Regions from separate parts of the Paeniglutamicibacter sp. NPDC012692 genome, predicted to be linked through region 3. Evidence: riboswitches for the same ligand, from Rfam matches in the RefSeq annotation. Region 3 holds a riboswitch; each other region holds the start of a gene.
The links. A riboswitch is a leader RNA that binds a small molecule or an ion and turns the genes downstream of it on or off. The one in region 3 is predicted to bind S-adenosylmethionine.
Positions count from the first base shown of each region.

Region 1: it holds a riboswitch for S-adenosylmethionine, as region 3 does, so the genes downstream of both, ACFY5D_RS20635 (hypothetical protein) here and acs (acetate--CoA ligase) in region 3, are expected to answer to the same signal.
Region 2: it holds a riboswitch for S-adenosylmethionine, as region 3 does, so the genes downstream of both, ACFY5D_RS08740 (OsmC family protein) here and acs (acetate--CoA ligase) in region 3, are expected to answer to the same signal.

Region 1 covers NZ_JBIBDE010000008.1:120,672-122,930, reverse strand. The annotation lists gene ACFY5D_RS20645 (sodium:solute symporter) at 1-71, shown strand, start outside; gene ACFY5D_RS20640 (DinB family protein) at 198-776, shown strand; SAM riboswitch class IV at 789-898, shown strand; gene ACFY5D_RS20635 (hypothetical protein) at 919-1,191, shown strand; gene ACFY5D_RS20630 (VIT1/CCC1 transporter family protein) at 1,418-2,259, shown strand, end outside.
Region 2 covers NZ_JBIBDE010000002.1:124,248-126,506, reverse strand. The annotation lists gene ACFY5D_RS08745 (amino acid permease) at 1-107, opposite strand, end outside; gene ACFY5D_RS08740 (OsmC family protein) at 699-1,244, opposite strand; SAM riboswitch class IV at 1,284-1,402, opposite strand; gene ACFY5D_RS08735 (DUF4190 domain-containing protein) at 1,550-1,825, opposite strand; gene ACFY5D_RS08730 (hypothetical protein) at 2,169-2,259, opposite strand, start outside.
Region 3 covers NZ_JBIBDE010000003.1:209,627-211,885, forward strand. The annotation lists gene acs (acetate--CoA ligase) at 1-895, opposite strand, end outside; SAM riboswitch class I at 901-992, opposite strand; gene ACFY5D_RS13045 (sodium:solute symporter) at 1,023-2,259, opposite strand, start outside.

The DNA of each region.
Region 1 (2,259 bases), on a different contig from region 3:
ACGGCTGGAACTCCCGCGTCGCCGGCGAAGGCGACGTCGAGGGCATCGAAGTCGAGTCGATCGCCAAGTAGCCCACCCGGGCACACTCAAGGGTCCCGCCGGACACTCATCCCAGGATGATTGCCCGGCGGGGCCCTTCGTCGTCTCTGGGCATGCACCCTAGCCAGCGGGGCATACCCGCTCCTAGGCTGTAGCCCATGGACGATCTGAAGAACCACCTGCTCACGTACCTCAATGCTTCCCGCGAGGCGGTGCTGTGGAAGGCCGAGGGTCTGGGCGACTACGACCTGACACGGCCCCTGGTGCCCAGCGGAACCAACATCCTGGGCCTCATCCAGCATCTGGCCGGCGTGGAGCTCGGGTATTTCGTGGAATGCCTGGGGCAGACCGTCGAGCACCCGCGATTCATCGCGTTGAATGAGAGCGACGACCCCGACTACGACATGTGGGTTCCGGCGGAGATCCCCAGCGCGGACATCCTCGATTACTACCGCAGCGCCATCGACTCGGCCAACCGGAACATCGCGGCGTTGCCGCTCGATGCCCCGGCGACGGTCCCGTGGTGGGCGCCGGAGAAACGGAACACCACCATCGGTCGGCTGCTCATCCACATGAACGTGGAAACCGCCCGCCATGCCGGGCACATCGACATCGTGCGCGAACTCATTGACGGCAGCGCCGGGGATCGTCGCATTTCCCCCAATTTGCCCGATTATGACGCAGCGGCGTGGACCGATTTGTACCAAAAAATTCAGCTGGGGGCCGAGTCGCGATAGTGTGGTGACCAGCTTCACGAGATGCGGCGCCAAGCTCCGACTGGCCGCGCACCAACCCCAGGTTCATGGGTGGTTCGGATGAAGAAGCGGCCGGCGCCACAAGGCGGCGGCAAGAGCTAGTGAAAGGCCGGCCGCTGCCGCCATGGAACACACCGTCCCCGTTTTGCCCCTCTTTGACCTCCACCGCGCCGTCGTCGAATTGAACCTGCACGGTTCCTGGCGCAGCTTCCATGTCAACGACGCGCCCGCCGTCGCCCGCGCCCTGGCGGACTCGGTTGCGACGCCGCGTTGGGACCCCGCTTCGTCAAGCCTGCTGATCCGCACCCCGGTCACCGGGAACACCGCAGGCCGGACGCACATTTTTAGCCTCGTCGAATTCTCTGAAGCGCGGCCGAAGGCTAAAGTTGTTCGCTGAAGGGGAGTAGTTCCGAATCCACCATTCGTGGTGGCGGCGGTGCGTCGACATACTGGCCGCAAAGGTGCGGCCCGGCAATCCACCCGGGAATCCACGACAGGATTTCCCGGGCGAACGAGACCTTCGGCCCACCATGGTGGTCCGAGGTTCAACGCACCCAAAAACATTGCTTGTTCCTCCCCATCGCATGGCCTCACCCGCCATGAACACCAAACGAGGACGAGACATGACGCCACAAGCGCCAACCCCCACTCCCGCCCAAATCAAACGCTGGCGCCACTACCTGGCCGATGAAATCGCCGAGGGCGCCGTCTACCGCGAGCTGGCCAACAAGCGCACCGGCGAGGAACGCGCCATCCTGCTGGGCCTGGCCGACGCCGAAACCCGCCACGAGGAACACTGGCGCAACCTGCTGGGCGAGCACGCAGCTAAGGCCGCCCGCCCCTCGCTGCGCCGCACGATGCTGCGTTTCCTGGCCCGCCACTTCGGTTCCGTGTTCGTGCTGGCACTGGCCCAGCGAGCCGAGGGCGACTCCCCTTACGCCGCCGACACCGACGCCACCCGCCAGATGGCCGCCGACGAGCTGGTCCACGAGGAGGTCGTGCGCGGACTGGCAACACGCGGGCGCAACCGGCTTTCGGGCAACTTCCGTGCCGCGGTGTTCGGGGCCAACGACGGCTTGGTCTCGAACCTCGCCCTGGTCATGGGCATCGGCGCCACCGGCGTCGCCAGCTCCTTCGTGCTCTTCTCCGGCATAGCCGGCCTGCTGGCCGGCGCGCTGTCGATGGCCGCCGGCGAATTCGTCTCCGTGCGTTCCCAGCGCGAACTGCTCTCCGCCTCCAAGCCCACGCAGATCACCCTGTCCGCGGCCCCGGACCTGGACCTCGACGCCAACGAGCTGGTGCTGGTCTACAAGGCCCGCGGCATGAGCGACGAGGACGCAGCGCACCGCGCGGCCGAACGCATGGGCCTGTACTCCTGCGACTGCAACCCCACGCTGTCCCTGTGGCCCGAGCGCGAGGTGGAAGAACAGGAGATCGAACACGAGGAGATCGGTTCGGCCGTCGG
Region 2 (2,259 bases), on a different contig from region 3:
TTGAGTTCGTTGTCCGGTTTCCCGGTGTCGGGGTTGCCCCCGGTCTCGATCACGGTTCCACGCTGAACCGGTGATTCGTTTTCAACTGCCACGGAAATTCTGCTCATGGGTGTCATGCAACACCACCGAGGGCAACTGACGCGACTTTGCTCACAGGGGCGCCGTGTGTTGGGGCCGTTGCCCGAGGTGTGTTTGGTTTCTCACACGCAGCACTTCCCTGTATTTGTGCGGTTTTTTCCGGGGAAAATCGGGGTGGTGGACTATACAGAGCGTGACTCAAGGTTGCGAATCCGAAGGCGTGAGCCACAGATGGTCGAATGGATAACCTTGCTCTTGTTCGCCCCGAGGCACAGTGTTGCTGATGCATTGCTAGCTTCCCGGCGGTGGTCTATCTGGATCAAGACCATGCCACAGTCGTTGATCTGGGCCTGCTAGGCCCGGAAATGTCGCTCGTTGGTACCGTCTGATTGCTCCGATTCAACGAAACGACACTGACTATTATGACGGGCGTTCGTCACAAAACTGGAATCGGGCCACCCCCGGGAGGCCTTGGCGGTGGCCCTGGGTCGGAGTCCATCCGAAGCGGGTGTGATATAGGGTCGCTCGGCCGAATGCACCCGGCATCGGCCGCCCACACGCGACGAGGGGGCCACCCGCCGGATTGGCGGATGGCCCCCTCGATCGATTGCTGCAAGCGGTTAGTCGGCGGTGATCAGTTCAACCGTGACCGGCGTGGGGTTCGCGATGATGTCGAAGACAGGGCAGTGCGCGTCAACGGCAGCCTGCAGCTCCTCGTAGCGTTCTCGGGTCTCGGGACCGGACAGCTTCACCTTGAGCCGGACGCCGCCGAAGCCCGGGCGAACCGCCTCGTCGATTCCGAAGAGCCCGCGCACGTCGAGGTCGGCCTCCGCGTCGATGTCCAGCGAATCGATCTTGAGCCCCAACTGGTGCGCGTACAGGCGGTAGACGACCACCTGGCAGGAGATCAATGCTCCGAGCGCGTACTCGACGGGGCTTGCCGCGGCGTCGTCCCCGGCCAGTCCGACGGGTTCGTCGACCAGGAAGCTGTGCTTGCCGGCGGTGACTTCGGTGGCAACCGAGCCGACGGCGGTCCCGTTCGTCTTGAACGTTAGCGAGGCGTTGGCGGTGTTTGCCGCGATGCGCTCGCCCCAGGCGTTTCCGGCCGTGCTGAGCTTCTCGGCGCGCAGGATGTCGGGGGTGTTTTCGAGCAGGGTCTCAGACATGGGAGATCGATCCTTCCGTGGTGGCGCGTGCCAATCACGACGCCATACTTACGCCGATCCGGTTGGACGGCGTCGAATCTTCACCTGGAGCACCCCGCTATGACGAAGGGGGTTGCCGTCCAACCGACCAGGGTCGTGAATGGTTGGAACTCGTGATTCTGTTGACAAGTGTGCCGGGGATACTGCGAGGGTGACAAGCAAATGCTTCACGCAGCGTCATGAAGCGTGGACGATCCTGCGCCAGTCAAGAACAGCGGTTCGCCCGGGGCATGCCGGGTGAATCGCCGCTTTCGCCGAGAGGCAAGTTAGTGGCCGGTCGAGAAAAAGAACGGGCTGAGCAACAGGAAGGGGATGAGTAGCAACAGAGGAATCACTGACAGGATCCACAGGATGGTGCCGACCCAGCCCGTCACCTTGCCGACCGTCGCGTCGGTGTTCAGCTGCTCGGCCTCTTTTGCCTTGTTGATGGCAATGATGCCCAGGGCGATGCCGACAAGGGGAACGAAAAGGGAAAGGATGCCCAGGATCATGGAGGTCTGGGCTAGCTGTTGGCCTCGGTCTTGTTCCGGGTACTGCGTCATGTTTCCTCCATTGCGATTGCTCCGGTTGCCGGAAGCCATGCGGCAGAACATCCGGTTGAATCGAGACTAACGGAGTCACGCGGCAAAAGCGCACGCTGCCATGTTGAGGGCCCACAATCTCACCTCAGCTGGGCTTGAGGCTTGCCTGTGAGCCACGAGTGCGGGCCCTGGATCCTCAAAAAAGCCTTGAGGCATTCCCGAATACCGCAATCGGAATATTCCGATTCGTTGAAAACCAGATTGGTTCCACGTGGCGCATGAAGACCGGAAAGGACACAAAAATGGCGGCCCTTCAAGATTTGAAATCTTGGCGGGCCGCCATCTTCATGGTTTCGCGACGGGTCTACTGCTGGGAAGCGCCGACGAAGAGCATGACCACGAAGAACGCGGCCCAGAGGAGGCCCAGGATGCCGAAGATCGTTCCGATCCAACCG
Region 3 (2,259 bases):
CGGCGTCGCGCTGCGCCGGGTCCGGGTGGGAGAAGAGGAACCTGTGGCTCCAGGAGGCCTGTGTCAGGTAGCCGCCGGTGGTGTGGACCAGGCCCTTGGGCTGTCCGGTGGTGCCGGAGGTGTACATGATGAACAGCGGGGTTTCCGCGTCGAAGGCCTCGGGGGAGTGCTCGGTGCTCGCGGTGTCGACGACGTCGTGCCACCAGACGTCCCGGCCCTGCGTCCAGGCGATCCCGGACCCGGTGCGGCGCAGCACCAGCACGTGCTCGATGCTGTCCACCCCGGCCACCGCGGCGTCGGCGTTGCCCTTCACGGGAACCGCCGCGCCGCGCCGGAACTGCCCGTCCGTGGTGACCAGGAGCTTCGCGCCGGTGTCCTCGACCCGGAATCGCAGCGCCTCGGAAGAGAAGCCGCCGAAGACCAGGGAGTGCACCGCGCCGATGCGGGCGCACGCCAGGGTGATGACGACGGTCTCGACCAGGACCGGCAGGTAGATGACCACGCGGTCGCCCTTGCCGATGCCCAGCACGACCAGGGCGTTGGCGGCCTGCGAGACGCGGTCCTGCAGGTCCTTGTAGGTGACGGTCGTGGTGTCGCCGGGCTCGCCCTCGAAGTGCAGGGCCACCTTGTCGCCGCGCCCGGCCTCGACGTGGCGGTCCACGCAGTTGTAGGCGGCGTTGAGTTTCCCGCCGTCGAACCAGCGGAGTTTGGGGCCGCGCCGGGCCTCCCGGTTCACGCCGGTGCTGCTGTGGATGGTGTGCCATTCCTCGGCCCAATCGAGGCGCCGGGCCGCTGCGTCCCAGAAGGTCAGGCGCTCGTCTTCGGTCCACCCGTCTTCGTGGTGGAGGCCGGGGCTGAGCAGATCGGTGGTTGCGGGGGAAAGCGTTACGGTCATTTTCTTCTCCATTGATTCTGGCTGTAGCACCGGCCCCCGCAGGGGGTGGTTGCTGCGGCGTCACAGAGCCAGGTCTCTCGGCCGCTCGTAATGGGTGGGTGGTTTTTTGCGGAGGCGGGGTCGCCGCCTAGGCCGCGTGCTGGGGAGCGCGCTTGGCCGGCGGTCGCTCCGCGGCTGTGTCCGAGCCGGTGGCGTCGGATCCGGTGGTGTCCGGGGCCGTTTCGCGGGATTCGGTGCCGAAGAACACCGTCAGGGCGGAGCACAGGACGACGATGAACAGGGCCATCCCGATGAGTCCGTAGCCAGCCAGCCAGCCAGCGCTGAGCGTGAGGGCCGCAAGCGCCGCAAGTGCGCCGAGACCGAACTTGACGGCCCGGCGCAGCCGCACCGGGTCGGTGCTCATGCGCCAGCGGGAGGTAGCCAGGGTGACCAGGACCAGGGTGGTCACGTTCGCCAGCATGCCTACCCATACCGGGTGGGTGCCGAGGAAGAACGCCGTGGCGGACCAGCCTGCCAGCTGGTTCCACACAATGCCCGCGCTGAAGCCGGCGACCATCGAGGAGTACACGGCGGTGCGGGTTGCCAGCGGCCAGAAGAATACGGCCAGGACCGGAGCCAGGGTGGCGCCGTTGCGCAGCGTCCAGGCGAGGATGTTCCACCAGGCGGACTGCTCGGTGCGCAGGATGCTGAAGATGATCATCAGCGCGGTCAACGCCACCAGCGACCACTGGGTGTATCGGACCAGTTGCGCCTCGGTCGCCTTGGGGTTGATGGCGCTGCCGACATCGCGGCCCAGGGACGTGGAGCCGGAGAACTGGCACGGGCCGGCCCAGCCCATGGCGCATGCCCAGACGCCCAGGAAGAAGACGCCGACCAGCGGGGCCGGCAGGACCTGCTCGATGTAGTGCGGGATGGCGACCAGGGCCAGCTTCTGCGACGGGATGACAACCGCGGCCGAGGTGCCGATCAGGGCGCCGATGATGATGAACGGAATGCCGAAGGCAGCAGCCGTGTAGAGGCCCTTTTGCCCGTCCGCGGGGGTGCGGCAGGACATGGTCATCTGGAATGCGGCCTGTGCCAGCGGGACGTTGACGATGAAGGTGCCGAACCAGGCGACGATGAGCGAGATCCCGGCATTTCCCGGGTCGAACATCTGCGGGTTCGTTTCGGCGAAGTTCTGCAGTCCGGAGAGCCCCGGCTTGGCCAGCACCGCGTAGGCGCCCACCGCCAGCATGCCGACGAAAACGATGCAATTCATGGTCTGGTTGAAGGCAACCGATCGCATGCCGCCGCTCCAGAGGAAGACGAGCAGCAGCAACGCCGTGACGATGACAGCCAGGTGCAGGCTCAACCCGGTGAATGCG